3 regions of the Janthinobacterium sp. BJB301 genome follow, and region 3 is predicted to be linked to each of the others. Evidence: predicted binding sites of a transcription regulator. Region 3 holds the regulator's gene; each other region holds the start of a gene.
The links. The regulator LexA, encoded in region 3, represses DNA repair genes until DNA is damaged. The targets are predictions, from matches to a motif close to ACTGTATNNNNATACAGT.
Positions count from the first base shown of each region.

Region 1: CSQ91_RS12840 (LexA family protein) is a predicted target of LexA. The motif match lies at 2,331-2,348, and genes of this name have one in related genera.
Region 2: recA (recombinase RecA) is a predicted target of LexA. The motif match lies at 2,807-2,824, and genes of this name have one in related genera.

Region 1 covers NZ_PDZJ01000001.1:2,881,151-2,886,266, forward strand. The annotation lists gene CSQ91_RS12820 (SGNH/GDSL hydrolase family protein) at 1-777, shown strand, start outside; gene CSQ91_RS12825 (hypothetical protein) at 928-1,257, shown strand; gene CSQ91_RS12830 (glycoside hydrolase family 19 protein) at 1,254-1,778, shown strand; gene CSQ91_RS12835 (hypothetical protein) at 1,805-2,254, shown strand; gene CSQ91_RS12840 (LexA family protein) at 2,363-2,836, shown strand; gene CSQ91_RS12845 (Y-family DNA polymerase) at 2,838-4,124, shown strand; gene CSQ91_RS28680 (hypothetical protein) at 4,121-4,858, opposite strand; gene CSQ91_RS12850 (hypothetical protein) at 4,883-5,116, opposite strand, start outside.
Region 2 covers NZ_PDZJ01000002.1:1,093,067-1,098,182, forward strand. The annotation lists gene CSQ91_RS18225 (DUF2889 domain-containing protein) at 1-438, opposite strand, end outside; gene CSQ91_RS28730 (hypothetical protein) at 637-846, shown strand; gene recX (recombination regulator RecX) at 930-1,385, opposite strand; gene recA (recombinase RecA) at 1,613-2,716, opposite strand; gene CSQ91_RS18240 (response regulator) at 2,958-3,692, shown strand; gene CSQ91_RS18245 (sensor histidine kinase) at 3,695-5,116, shown strand, end outside.
Region 3 covers NZ_PDZJ01000002.1:102,666-107,781, forward strand. The annotation lists gene CSQ91_RS13790 (replicative DNA helicase) at 1-79, opposite strand, end outside; gene rplI (50S ribosomal protein L9) at 215-670, opposite strand; gene rpsR (30S ribosomal protein S18) at 698-988, opposite strand; gene priB (primosomal replication protein N) at 1,014-1,313, opposite strand; gene rpsF (30S ribosomal protein S6) at 1,334-1,723, opposite strand; gene lexA (transcriptional repressor LexA) at 1,999-2,634, shown strand; gene CSQ91_RS13820 (cystathionine gamma-synthase family protein) at 2,701-3,942, opposite strand; gene purF (amidophosphoribosyltransferase) at 3,986-5,116, opposite strand, start outside.

The DNA.
Region 1 (5,116 bases), on a different contig from region 3:
GCGAATGGGTTTGGCTCCTCCTATTACGTCCTCGTCTGCACTGGCACAAATAACGGTCAAGGGCAATCGGAGCTGACTGGGTTTAAGACGTTGGTGGCCACCATGGTTGACTATATTTTGGCAAGCGGCCGCAAGCCAGTAATTGTTATTCCAGGCATGTGGTACACGCAAGCGCAGGCAGGCGGAAAGGGGCAGGCGTCCGGAAATTACGATAAAGCGGCTCCCTACCGCATGGTGATGGAACGGATCGGATTTGAGAAAAAATGTGTCGTCGTCAAAATCAACGAAGAGCTTCCCAATCCTGACCCGCGCTACTTGATCAGCAACCCGGCAACAGCACTTCTGCGGGACAACATTCATCAAGACGTTTTGGGTTATCAACTGTACGCCCGTGCTATCGCACAGGCGATTGTGAACGATTACTGCACCATGTCCGGTTCGGTGGAAGCACTGGCTGCTCCAGACAAATTTCTGAACGGTGCTACTTCGATAGGCGATGTTCGATATGTGTCGGAAAAAAATGGGATGGGTTGTTTGCTGGGGACAGTCGGGTTGACTAGTGCAGCAGATAACACGGAAATAATCGAAATGCCACGATGGTGCTGCCCGACCTATGACACCAATTTCGATGCTCAGGCATTTTCGGCCAACGGCGCTACAAGTTTGGGCGTTTGTTATTTGTACTTCAATTCTGCCACGCGGCGCCTCGTCATCCGATTCGCACCAATAGGCACTCGCGTGCTGATGTTGGGCAGTTTGACGTTCAAAACATTGTAGTACGCCTCTCGCTCAACTTCACTCACTCCTCACTCGCCTGGAAAGGTAATTATGGCTATCGAAACAACCGCCGCCGGCGGCGCATTGATCAAAATTTTTGGCATCCCGGTTCTTGCCGGCGCTGCCGCAACCTCACTGGGATTCATGTTTATGTGGCCAAAAACTGCCAAGGAAGCGGGCGTGCGCTTCTTCGTTACCATTCTCTTTTCCGCCCTGATGGGCCCGGCCCTGGTGGTGGTCGTGCGCAACTGGATGCCGGGCCTGTTCGACAGCGCGCGCGCCGTCGCCGTGCTGTACGGCAGCGACCCGGCGCTGGGCTTCCTGTTCATTGCCGCGCCGCTGATGGTGGCCGCAGGCCTGCCCGCCTGGTGGGTGCTGGGCGCCACGGTGCGCTGGTTCGACAAGCGCCGCGACAAGGATATCGGCGAGCTGGCGCGCGACGCGGTCGCCGTCGTCAAGGATGTGCGGGGTGGCCTGTGAGCGCCATCACGCTGGTCCAGCTGCTGGCCATCATGCCGCTGGCGCGCCCGCGCGCGGAAGCCTTCCTGGCGCCGCTGAACGCAGCCATGGTGGAATTCGGGATCACGACGCCGGCGCGCCAGGCATCGTTCCTGTCCCAGGTCGGGCACGAGTCCGGGCAGCTGCGCTATGTGCGTGAGCTGGCCAGCGGCCAGGCCTACGAAGGGCGCGCCGATTTGGGCAACACGCAGCGCGGCGACGGCGTGCGCTTCCGTGGTCGCGGCCTGCTGCAGGTGACTGGCCGCGCCAACTACGCCGCCTGCGCCAGGGCACTGGGCCTAGACCTGTTGGCCCAGCCAGATCTGCTGGAGAAGACCGTCAACGCCTGCCGCTCGGCCGGCTGGTTTTGGCAGACGCGCGGCCTGAATGCCCTGGCCGATGCTGGCGACCAGGAACGGGTGACGCGTCGCATCAACGGCGGCGTGAATGGCTTGGCAGAGCGTCTGGCGCTGTTCCAGGCGGCCCGTAAGGCGTTGGCGTGAGTGCGGCGTTGTGGAGGGGAATTGCCATGATGCTGGCCGTACTGCTGCTTGTGGCCGGCATAGCCATTGTCGTCGCTTTCAGGAAAGGCACACAGGAAGGGTTTGATCGCGCCACATCGGAGCGGGCCGCGCGGGATGCTGTCGCCATAGTTACCCGGGCGCGCGACAACGCTGCGCTATCGCTCAAGCATGATTCCATCAACAGAATTATCACGAAGGTAAAAAATGAAGAAGTTGCCCCTGTTGTTCAGCGTATTTATGTTGACCGCGTGCGCGTCGGTACCGGAACCTGTGGACCTGCCAGCTCGGCCGACACCCAAGGCGCCGGCGGCAGCAATGGCCCCAATCCACCCGGCCGGCTGGTACGCGATGACGTCGAGCGAGATACGCGAACGCTGACGGAGGCGGTCGAGCAGGACCTGGCAACAGGCCGCGCGTGTCAGGCCTTCGTGAGAGAAAACGGAATGGCGCCATAGGTACTGCCGCAAGACGCGGGCGCACAAGCGGCCGGCGGGATGCGGTTTTCATTGCACCTCGAAATTGATTTGATATACTGTGTTTTTATACAGTTGTTTTGGATCATCATGAATTCCCTTGCGTTCCTTTCTCGGCCCAGCCCCACTACCCTGCTCCAGGAGCCGCTTCCAGCGGCCGAGTACCCGCTGCCGTGCACCAGGCCGGAGATATCCCATCGCATAGCCGCCGGATTCCCGTCGCCGGCAGCGGATTACACCGAGGACGGCCTCGACCTGAACGCCTATCTGATCCAGCACAAGGCAGCGAGTTTTTTCTTTGAGGTATCCGGCGACAGCATGATCGGTGTCGGCATCTTGGATGGAGACAAGGTGGCCGTCGACAGATCGGTCACCCCGCAGCACGGCCACATCGTTGTCGCCGTGCTGAACGGCGAGTACACGATAAAGACCCTATTCCGTCAGGCTGGCAGGGTCGAGCTGCACGCCGAAAATCCGTGTTTCAAGCCAATATGCATGGTCGAGGGCAGCGAGTTGGCGATATGGGGCGTTGTCGTCGGCGTGGTGCGCAAGCTGCGGGCATGACATGGGCCGCCCGGTATTCGCCCTGGTCGACGTCAACAATATGTACGTCAGCTGCGAGCGCGCATTTAATCCGCGTCTGCGTGACCGCCCGGTGGTCGTGCTGTCGAACAATGACGGCTGCGCGGTAGCCCGGTCGAACGAGGTAAAGGCCTTGGGCGTGAAAATGGGCCAACCCTGGTTCCAGATGCGCGACCTCGCGCGTCAGCACGGCATCATCGGCCTCAGTTCGAATTACACCCTCTACGCTGACATGAGCAATCGCCTGGTGAGCATCCTGCGCGAATACAGCCCAAACGTGGAGGTTTACTCGATCGATGAAAGCTTCCTCAATCTGACCGGCATGGTGGGGCTGTGGGAGTCTCACACGGCGATGGGCCGGGATATTCGCGCCAGGATACTGCAATGGACGGCTCTGCCCGTGTGCGTTGGCGTGGGTCACTCCAAGACCTTGGCCAAACTGGGAAACCATATAGCGAAAAAATTCCCGCTGTTCGACGGCGTCGCCGACATTACAGCAATGTCGGCCGAGCGCCGGGCCTGGCTATTCAATCGCATCGACGTCGGCGAAATTTGGGGAGTCGGCCGGCGCATCAGCGCGGAACTGCGCGCCATGGACATCAATACCGTGCAGGATCTGTTGAATGCACCGCCCAAGGCCATGCGCCGCCGCTTCGGCGTGGTGATGGAACGGACATGCGAAGAGCTGAGGGGCAATTCCTGCCTGGCTCTGGAAGAGGTTGCCCCCCCGCGCAAGGAGATCATATCGTCGCGCTCCTTCGGCACCATGGTGCTGAACGACTTCGAGCTGGCAGAATCGATATCGACCTATATTGCCCGTGCTGCGGAAAAGCTGCGCAGCCAGAAATCGATCTGCGGCGCGGTACACGTTTTCATCCAGACCAATCCGTTCCGTAAAGAAGACGAGCAATACAGCAACGGCATTACGATCCCCTTGCATGCTCCGAGCGCCGACAATCGCGTGCTGGCGGCTGCGGCGCTGCAAGGCTTGGCCAAGATATTCCTGCCCTGTTTCAGGTACAAGAAGGCCGGCGTGATCTTGATGGACCTGCTACCCGAGACGTTCCTGCAGGGTAGCCTGTTCGATGAGGCAACCGGGCCACGTCATAGCCAGGCGGCCATGGCGGCGCTCGATGCCGTCAACGAGCGATTCGGCCGCGATGTGCTTCACATTGCGTCTGCGGGAATCGCGCCGCGCTGGGCCATGAAGTCAGAAAATCGCACACCACGATATACGACAAAATGGGATGAAGTTCCTAAAGTTTTTTAAGCTTTATCTGACTCAGGAAAAAACCAAAAATAAGAAAAATCGACTCCTTCAATGTCAATACGTTCTAATTCGGAACGAATTTCATCAAATAATACTGGCATCATTATATTTGCCGTCTCTACACGTGGCATAAAAATGGCATGCAGCTCCTCCTCTGTAAAATCATGAAGTGAGACAAAAATATATTTGAAAAATTCCGAAATAGCCTTCAACACAGTCAAAGAATTCTCCCCCGACCAGAGCATTGAACGCTTCGGTATGAGAATGTTTTCCCATAAATCACAATCTAGTGTCATCGGAAAAATCCAGTCAGCACCGCCATCTTCAGGGGTCGCCATCCTGACTGGCAAAGACTGCGTTTTCGGGTGAACGTGATCGTTCCTTGCTCTTGCCAGGTCATCAATCCGAAGCACCTCAACCCGGTTTTTGTCAAAACCTTTTACATTTTTAACATGAAAGTATGTTGAATATTTAAAAATAATAGGAAGTTTACCGAACTCCGCCTGCTTATTTTTTGATGCATTCAAGGAATCAAATAGACAGTTAGCCACGCATTCAACACATAACGAGGAAGCCAATATTGAAGCTCTAGCGAATCGGCTTTGCGTGTAGTTATCTTTCGCCGAGATTGCATATCTATGTTGAAAAACAGCGTCGGCAAGCAAATCGTAAAACGCTACTTGTCTTAAATTTCCAGGGATTATAAATTGCTTCGGTGGCGATAAATTATTCATGCATACATGTTAAGAGAAAATACATTAGGAAGATCTCGCTCGGGTCAATGGTGGAGCCTCATCACTTTTCAAAGCTGCAGAATCCCCGTATTGCGCCATCGTAGTAACGATTTGATTGACCGCGCTCCGGTCGTTTGGCGCCATCGCGCGATAGTGGTCCAGCAGGATCGCTTCATCCGGTGACGTAGGAAACGCCTCTTGCTGGTTGAACTGTGCAAGAAAGGGGTCGTTGGAGCCGATATATTCTTCCTCACGGAT
Region 2 (5,116 bases), 990 kb from region 3:
GGTCGACCAGACATCGCCGGCAAATGCCTGAACCGTCGCAGTCGGCAAGACTTGCGCCAGTTCGGTCAAATGGGTACAGCCAGCGATTCCCGCCAGGCGCTGTTTCAAGTCGCGGCGGAAATTCTTCAATAAATTCAGACCGATCAGCGCCCTGTAAGCGGGGCCGATGGTATCGCAAAAACCGGGATAGGGTACGGCATCGGAGGCAGCCTCGGCCTCGACAATGTTCAGTTCGCGATCGACGGTAATGCGTAAATGGAGGTCATGCAGAGGGGCGCCGGCGGGACGGGGGCCGGAGGCCAGGGTCGCGTCATAGCTTTTGATATCGGTGATATGGGCGTCAATATCCCACAGGCCGTCGTCGCGCACATACGCTTGGACGTCGATAACACGGGAGTGCCGTAGGGCGCGCCGGGATACGGGAGTTGACAGGGGCATAAGACCGATGCCGCTTGCGCGGCCATAATTTAGTAAGCAGCCATGTGCCTAAAGCACTCTGTTCGCAGCTTCTACGAACAGCAACCGCACCTGCGGCGCCGCAAAAACCCTAAAAGTGTAGCACACTGGGCGCTGGTTGCGCCGCAACATAATTTTTCATTGCTTCGATAAAAACATTTCAAAGCATAAAGAATACACATGGAAATTCACACCGTTATCACGGATGGTGATGATAGATATGGCCGATGGATGCCGCGACATACCTCAGATTGCCGCGCCGGCCCAGCCGACGGCAGCGCGGCCAAGCCCGGCCCCATGCAGCGCAACAATATGCCATCCGATTGCCAGGCGGATGGCAAAGAAAGTGAACTTACCAGTAAAACAATGATCCGGAGCGAGCTTGCCTGACAAGCAAGGTACAGGGCAGCCCTGAACTGTTGCAGATGGAACACAGCGAGACCAGGGCCAGCTGGACGGTCAGCGGCGCGCACCTAGTCGTCCTCGGGCTCCAGTCCCTTCAAGGCCACCTGCACGGCACGCTGGGAAAAGCCGCGCTGCATCAGGAAGCGCATCTGCTTGTTGCGCTGCTCGGCATCCTGCGCCACCTCGCCAAATTTGCGGCGCCACACCTCGCAGGCGCGCGCAACCTCCCCTTCGGCCAAGCCCGCCTTGAGTTCCTGCAGCGCCTCGCCACCGATGCCATGGCTTTGCAATTCCGCCATGATGCGGCTATTGCCGAAGCGGGCCGAGCGGCGGTGGATCAGCGACTCGGAAAAACGCTCCTGCGACAGCCAGTTCGCTTGCTCCAGGCTGTCGAGCAAGGCTTCCACATCATCGCCCTCCTGCGCATGGCGCTGCAGCTTGCGCCGCAATTCCATGCGGCTATGTTCGCGCATCGACAGAAAGCGTAGCGCCCTGCCCTTCAGGCTTAGTTGTACTGCGGCCATACACCCACCTTGTCTTTCATTCCACGATCAAGCCATCCAAACACAATCGCCGCCCGGCGCAACAGCGCGGGACGGCGATCGTGGTCATACTATGCGGTGAGCCGCGCGTAGGTCGGATTAGGCCCCTTGGGCCGTAATCCGACAACATTGTTGGCGTCTGATCCGACAACATTGTTGACGTCTGTGGTGTTGTCGGATTACGCGCGGCTTTGCCGCGCTAATCCGACCTACTCTGCCTTGGCTTCCGCAGCCTTGGCAGCCTTGTCGGCGGCTTTATCCGCTTTTTCCGGCTTTTCAGCGGCCAGCGGCGGCAGTTCGCGCACGCCCAGCGAAGCGCGGACCTTGTTTTCGATTTCGCGGGCCAGTGCCGGACGCTCTTGCAGGAAGGCGCGGGCGTTGTCCTTGCCCTGGCCGATGCGTTCGCCGTTGTAGCTGTACCACGAACCGGATTTTTCCACGATCTTGGCATCCGAGCCCAAATCCAGGATTTCGCCTTCGCGCGAGGTGCCGGCGCCGTACAGGATGTCGAAGTGCGCTTCCTTGAACGGTGGCGCGATCTTGTTCTTGACGACCTTGACCTTGGTTTCGTTGCCGATCACTTCATCGCCGGACTTGATCGAGCCGGTGCGGCGGATATCCAGGCGCACGGAGGCGTAGAATTTCAGCGCATTGCCGCCGGTGGTCGTTTCCGGGCTGCCGAACATCACGCCGATCTTCATGCGGATCTGGTTGATGAAGATGACCAGGGTATTCGTGCGGTTGATGGAACCGGTCAGCTTGCGCAGGGCTTGCGACATCAGGCGCGCTTGCAAGCCTGGCAGGGAATCGCCCATGTCGCCTTCGATCTCGGCGCGTGGCGTCAGTGCGGCCACGGAGTCGATGACGACGAGGTCGACGCTGCCCGAACGCACGAGGGCGTCGCAGATTTCCAGTGCCTGCTCGCCCGTATCCGGTTGCGAGATCAGCAATTCATGCAGGTTCACGCCCAGCTTTTGCGCGTAACCGACGTCCAGCGCATGCTCGGCATCGATAAAGGCGCAGGTGCCGCCCAGTTTTTGCATCTCAGCGATGGTTTGCAGGGTCAGGGTGGTTTTACCTGACGATTCCGGACCGTAGATTTCCACCACGCGGCCACGCGGCAAACCGCCCACGCCCAGCGCGATATCGAGGCCGAGCGAACCGGTCGACACGACTTGCACTTCTTCGATCGCTGCGCTGGCATCCATGCGCATGACCGAACCTTTGCCAAACTGCTTCTCGATCTGCGCCAGTGCGGCGGCGAGCGCCTTGGCTTTTTCCGATGCGGGTACTACAGCTTTTTTATCGTCCATATGTTCTTTCAGCCGTTCTACAGTTGCGGATTCACGTGAATCCCGCAGCCTGCGATAGCGCCAGTGGGTTAAATTCTTTACACAGACAGTACTGTATAAAAAAACAGTGATCAATGCAAGCGGAACGTGGATTTGTTTTGAAACAGATCAATACAAGCCTGGTTTCTCACAAAAACTCGCCACCTTGCGGAAAATGAAACACAATACAAACTTCTACCGCCGCAAGCATAGGAAGTGCACCATGCGTATTTTACTTGCCGAAGATGACAGCGTGCTGGCCGATGGCCTGACCCGCTCGCTGCGCCAGTCCGGTTATGCGATCGACTACGTCAAGACGGGCCAGGAGGCCGATACGGCCCTGTCCACCCAGGAATTCGACTTGCTGATCCTCGACCTGGGCTTGCCCAAGATGTCCGGCCTGGAAGTGCTGCGCCGCCTGCGCGCGCGCGCCTCGCTGCTGCCGGTGCTGATCCTGACGGCCGCCGATTCCATCGAGCAGCGCGTGAATGGCCTCGACCTCGGTGCCGATGATTATATGGCCAAGCCGTTCGCCTTGTCGGAACTGGAGGCAAGAGTGCGCGCCCTGACGCGCCGCGGCGCCGGCGGCGGCGCCACCATCATCAAGCACGGCCCCCTCAGCTACGACCAGGTGGGGCGCAGCGCCTACATCAACGACCAGATGCTCGACCTGTCGGCGCGCGAACTGGGCTTGCTGGAAATCCTGCTGGGCCGCACCGGCCGCCTCGTCTCGAAAGAACAACTGGTCGACCACCTGTGCGAATGGGGCGAAGAAGTGTCGAACAACGCCATCGAAGTGTATGTCCACCGCCTGCGCAAGAAGATCGAGGTGGGCGGCGTGCGCATCGCCACCGTGCGCGGCCTCGGCTATTGCCTGGAAAAATACTCGGAAGCGGCGCGCCTGAACGCCGAAGCGGGCGAATCGGCAAGCCCGGCCAGCGGACCCGCCAGCAAGTGAAGGTGCGCGAGGCGCCAGCGGACGAAGCGGACGACGACGACTGGTTCGAACCGCCCACCACGGAGCAGGACGACACCATCGAGCATTCGCTGTTCGGCGAAATCCTCGACTGGATGCTGGCGCCCTTGCTGCTGCTGTGGCCGATGAGCATCGCCATCACCTATCTGGTGGCCAAGGGCATCGCCAATCAGCCGTTCGACCATGCGCTGGAAGACAGCGTGACCGTGCTCACGCAGCAGGTCAAGCAGGCCGACGGCGCCATGCTGCGCCGCGTGCCGGAAAAGAACAGTAACAACAAGGGCCGCGACTTCCTGCGCGGCGACGATATCGACACCCTGTATTACCTGGTGGTGGGTCCGCGCGGCGAATACCTCGACGGCGACCGCGATTTGCCGCCGCCGCAGGACCCCGACAAATACCGCAGCGGCATGGTGCTGTTTCGCAACGACACCATCCATGGCACGCCCGTGCGCGTGGCGTTCAGCTATCTCGACATTCCGTCCAGCAACAACGACGAGCCGCAGCGCGCGCTGGTGCAGGTGGCGGAAACCCTGGAAAAACGCGCCCAGTTGGCCAATGAAATCATCAAGGGCGTGATCTTGCCGCAGTTCATCATCCTGCCCGTGATCCTGGCCCTGGTCTGGTTTGCCCTGGCGCGTGGCCTGTCGCCGCTGGCGCAATTGCAGGAACGCATACGTGCCCGGCCGCCTGACGATTTATCGCCCATCGAATCGGGCCAGGTACCCGAGGAAATCACGCCGCTGGTCGGTTCGCTCAACGAGATGCTGGCGCGCCTGTCGTTGTCGATCGACATGCAGAAGCGCTTCATCGCCGATGCCGCGCACCAGATGAAAACGCCGCTGGCCGGCATGCGTATGCAATCCGAGCTGGCGCTGCGCCAGACCGACCACGACGAGATCCACCGCTCGCTGCTGCAACTGGCGAAAAGTTCGGAAGCGGCCACGCGCCTGGTCAACCAGCTGCTGGCCCTGGCGCGCGCGGAAAACCAGCCTCAGGCGGGCACGGCGTTCGAACCGATCGAGCTGAGCGAACTGGCGCGCGGCGTGGTACAGGACTGGGTGCAAGCCTCGTTTGCCCAGCATATCGACTTGGGCTTCGAGCAGCCCGCCTATGCGATCATGATTTCCGGCAATGCCATGATGCTGCGCGAGCTGCTGAGCAACCTGATCGACAATGCCCTGCGCTACACGCCGTCGGGCGGCAGCGTCACGGTGCGCGTGCGCAGCACCCTGGAACTGGCCATCCTGGAAGTGGAAGATACGGGCCCCGGCATACCGCAAGCCGAGCGGGCCCACGTCTTCGAACGCTTTTACCGCATTCTCGGCAGCAATGTCGACGGTAGCGGCCTGGGCCTGGCCATCGTGCGCGAAATTGCCCAGCAGCATGGCGCCGAAGTCGATATT
Region 3 (5,116 bases):
CGATAACGGATTGTTCTGCTTCGATCGAATGCGGCGGAATACGGAGGGAATCCAGTTGCGGATCAGAGGGGGCGTTCATGGCGCGAATTATACCCGCTTCGGCGTGCTGGCAAAAATAAAGGGCTGAAATTGAGCGAAAAAAAGGCCACAAAAAAGCCGGGCGAACCCGGCTTTTCATAGTGCGGCAACGCTTGCGGGCCAGGCCCGCAGACGATTACGCGTTCGCGTCTGGTACGACAGCGATAACAACTTCCACGACCACGTCGGTGTGCAGAGCAACCGAAACGTTGTGCTCGCCAACGATCTTCAGCGGGCCGGTAGGCATGCGGATTTGTGCTTTTTCAACAGCAAAACCTTGCTTGGTCAGCGCTTCAGCGATGTCGAAGTTGGTGACGGAACCGAACAGACGGCCATCAACACCAGCTTTTTGAGCAACTTGAACGGTCAGGCCGCTCAGTTTTTCGCCCTGGGCTTGCGATGCGGCCAGTTTGGCGGCAGCAGCTTTTTCCAGTTCGGCGCGCTTGACTTCGAATTCAGCCACAGCGGTTGCCGTAGCACGACGTGCCAGGCGTTGCGGGATCAGGAAGTTACGTGCGTAACCGTCTTTGACTTTGACGACTTCGCCGAGGTTACCGACGTTAACAACTTTTTCTAACAGAATGATTTGCATAGTTCTTCTCCAGGAATATCTGACCGATTAAGCGTGGTGCAGATCGGTGTATGGCAGCAGCGCGAGGAAGCGAGCGCGCTTGATTGCGGTGTCAACTTGGCGCTGGTAGTGCGCTTTGGTACCGGTCAGGCGTGCTGGCATGATCTTGCCGTTTTCTTGGACGAAGTCTTTCAGCGTGTCGACGTCTTTGTAGTCGACTTGCTCAACGTGAGCTGCGGTGAAGCGGCAGAACTTCTTGCGTTTGAACAACGGGTTTTGCTGTTTGCGTTTTTCTTTAAGCTTGAGCTTATTTTTGTCGAACTTTTTACCGAATGCCATGTCAGGCTCCTGTATCTAAAATGCGCTAGTCAGAATTGACTGCACTAAAATCAATGATGTGAAACACCAAACTCTTGCTGTTGCGGCTCTTCCTGGCCAGGAAACCCGTGAACTGATACACCCCGCTCAAGCTTGCCTGACTGAACCTGCCTGAAATTTCGCCAGCGGCTAGCGCGGCAACATCAAACTCGGTCAAACGGGCAATCCCTGCTTCCATCTGCTGCGAACTGTGTTGCAATACTGCATTCACAATCGGCAGCCCTGCCGGGGTATAGCGCAATATTTCGCGCTCGGCAATGATGGCGGTTACTTGTAGCTGGTTCAGCGCACGATCCTGGTCAAGAATTAAGCTGCTGCTGCGGCTGGAGCGGCTGCTGGTGCTTCGGTGCGGTGGCTTTTGGCCGCGTCTTCGCGTTGTACCGATTTCATCATCGGCGAAGGAGCTGTTTCAGCTTTCTTCATTTTAACGGTCAGGTGACGCAACACGGCATCATTGAATTTGAATGCTGTTTCCAACTCGACCAGGGTCTCGTTGTCGCACTCGATGTTCAGGCAGATGTAGTGTGCTTTAGGCAGCTTTTGGATCGAGTAAGCCATTTGACGGCGGCCCCAATCTTCCACGCGGTGAACCGAACCGCCGCGGGTGGTTACGCTGGCTTTGTAGCGTTCGATCATCGCGGGCACTTGCTCGCTTTGGTCCGGATGGACGATAAAGACTATTTCATAATGACGCATGCAAACTCCTTCAGGTCGGATTGATAATCGCCCACCCCGGCGTCAAGACGGGTGTGGGAAGGTCAGCCGAAGATTATAACCGCCTTTTGCAAACGTTTCAATCATTCCTTCCACCAGCGCCCGAAAAGCCCGCGCGCCACCGTGCTTTCCGCCCCTGGACAAGTATTTCTTGCGAAATTCGCCCAAAACACGGAAATCCCCTTGCATAGTGGGCGATACTGTACAAAAATACAGACTGTTCATATAGACAGCATTTTAGTATGCACCCACCGCTCATGATCAAGCTGACAGCACGACAAGAACAAATCCTGAACCTGATCAAGGACGCGATTGAAAACACGGGCTTTCCTCCCACCCGTGCCGAAATCGCCAATGAACTGGGTTTCAAATCGGCCAACGCGGCCGAAGAGCATTTGCAGGCCCTGGCCCGCAAGGGCGCGATCGAGATTTCTCCCGGCACCTCGCGCGGCATCCGCCTGATCGGCGCGGCCGCTGAAGCCCTGCCATCGAAAGTGCCGGCAGCGCTGCTGATGTCGCTGCCCCTGATCGGCCGGGTGGCGGCAGGCTCGCCCATTCTGGCACAGGAAAACCTGGAAGCGAGCTACAACGTGGACCCCGCCCTGTTTTCGGCCAAGCCCGACTTCCTGCTGAAGGTACGCGGCTGGTCCATGCGCGACGCCGGCATCATGGATGGCGATTTACTGGCCGTCAAGAAGGTCGATAGCGCCAAGAATGGCCAGATCGTTGTCGCCCGCATCGGCGACGAAGTCACCGTCAAGCGCTACAAGAAAACGGGTTCCGTCATCGAATTGCTGCCGGAAAACCCCGACTTCAAGGTCATCACCGTATCGCCGGAAGATGAATTCGCCCTGGAAGGTTTGGCGGTAGGCTTGATGCGCAGCTGGCATTGAACCACCGCATGTAAAAAGGGCCGCAACAGCATGACTGTTGCGGCCCTTTTTTATTGCCCAGGCGTTTTATGCGTCCAGGGCGCTACGGAAATCCTCGAGCAAGTCCGCCTCATCCTCGATACCGACGGAGACGCGGATCAGGGATTCGGCGATGCCCATGCTGGCGCGGCGCTCGGCGCCCATCTCGTAAAAGATCGTATGGGCGACGGGAATGACCAAGGTGCGCGTGTCGCCGAGATTGCTCGCTGGAATGGCAAGATTGAGACGATTGAGGAAATCGAAGCAATCGATGCCATCCTTCAGCTCAAAGCTGAACAGCGAGCCATAGCTGCGGAACAAATCCGTCGCCAGCGCGTGCTGCGGATGCGCGGCCAAGCCCGGGTAATGCACGGCCGCTACCCGCGGGTCGGCGGCCAGCATGGTGGCCAGCGCCAGGGCGTTCGAGCAGGTGCGGTCCATGCGCAAGGCCATGGTTTCCGCGCCGACGGCGATATGGTGCGCCGCTTCCGGCCCCAGGGATGCGCCGAAATCGCGCAAGGCCTTGGCGCGGATTTGCGCGATGCCCCACTGCGCCGGCGCCGCCTTCTTGTAATTGTCGAAAATATTCGGATACTGCGTCCAGTCGAACACGCCCGTGTCCGTCAAGCTGCCGCCCAGGGCATTGCCGTGGCCGCCGATGGATTTTGTCAGCGCATTGACCACCAGGCCCGCGCCCACGGCTTTCGGGCGGAACAGGTAGGGCGTCGTCATCGTATTGTCGACGATGTACAAAATGCCGCGTTCCTTGCACAACGCGCCGATCTTCGCCAGATCGGCGATCTGCGTGCGCGGATTGGCGATGGTTTCGACAAACACGATGCGCGTTTGCGGCGTGATGGCGGCGGCCACATTGGCCACGTCGGTGGCGTCGACGAACGACACGCCGATGCCCTGCCCCGTCACCGTTTGCCACAGGCTGTTGGTGTTGCCAAACAAAAAGGCCGACGACACGACATGGTCGCCCGCGCGCAAGAGCGCCTGCACAACGGCGCCGATGGCGCCCATGCCGGTGGCGAAGCACAGCGTGGCGACGCCGTCTTCCATCTTGTTGACCTTGTCTTCCAGCGCGGAGACGGTCGGATTGCCCTGGCGGCCGTAGCGGAAGCCGGGCTCCTTGCCCTGGAATACGGATGCGAGCTGGCGCGCATCGCCGTAGCCGAAGGCAACGGAAGTATGCACGGGCTTGTGCAGGGAACCGTGCTCGATGCCCTTGCGGCGGTCGTTATGCAGGATGGTGGTGGTAAAGCCGTAGTTTTTTTTATCGTTCATGATCGCGGAGCAAAAAAAGCCCGGCGCTAGCCGGGCAAGATAATTACGCTTCTGTTGTCGCCAGGTTCAGGTTCAGCTGGGAACGCGGCGTATCTTCGGGCGCTGCCGCCTTCGGATGGTGGCGCGCATATTCCAGGCGGTCCAGGTATTCCTGCGACACGTCGCCCGTCACGTACACGCCATCGAAGCACGACGCTTCGAAGTTGGTCAGGGCCGGGTTGACGTCGGCGATGGCCTGCTTGAGCGCGCCGATATCCTGGTACACCAGGTAGTCGGCCGTGATTTCGCGGCACACTTCTTCCGTCGTGCGGCCATAGGCGATCAGTTCGTCGCGCGTCGGCATGTCGATGCCGTACACGTTCGGGTAGATCACCGGCGGCGCAGCCGAGGCGAAGATGACTTTCGTCGCGCCTGCTTCGCGCGCCATCTGCACGATTTCACGGCTGGTGGTGCCGCGCACGATGGAATCGTCGACCAGCAGCACGACCTTGTCCTTGAATTCGGACGGGATCGCGTTGAGCTTCTGGCGCACGGATTTCTTGCGCGCCGCCTGGCCCGGCATGATGAAGGTACGGCCGATATAGCGGTTCTTGATGAAGCCTTCGCGGTACTCGATGTTCAGCGCCATGGCCAGCTGGATGGCGGCCGGACGCGAGGAATCGGGAATCGGCATGACCACGTCGATATGCACGCCTGGCAATTCGGCGCGGATCTTCTCGGCCAGGTACTCGCCCATTTTCAGGCGCGTGGCGTACACGGAGGCACCGTCGATGACGGAGTCGGGACGGGCCAGGTAGACGAATTCGAACACGCACGGGTTCAGGCTGGCATTGTCGGCGCATTGGGCGCTGTGCAATTGCTTGTCAGCATCGATGAAGACGGCTTCGCCGGGACCGATGTCGCGCACGAAGCGGAAGCCCATGCCTTCCAGGGCCACGGATTCGGAAGCGATTAGGTATTCCGGACCTTGCTCCGTTTCATTGATGCCCAGGCACAGCGGGCGGATGCCGTGCGGATCGCGGAAGGCCAGCAAGCCCACGCCGGCGATCTGCGCCACGGCGGCGTAACCACCCTTGACGCGGCGGTTCAGCACGGTAACGGCCTTGAAGATGGCTTCCGGGTCCAGGTTCAGGCCCGTCGTCGCTTCCTGGATTTCATGCGCCAGCACGTTGAG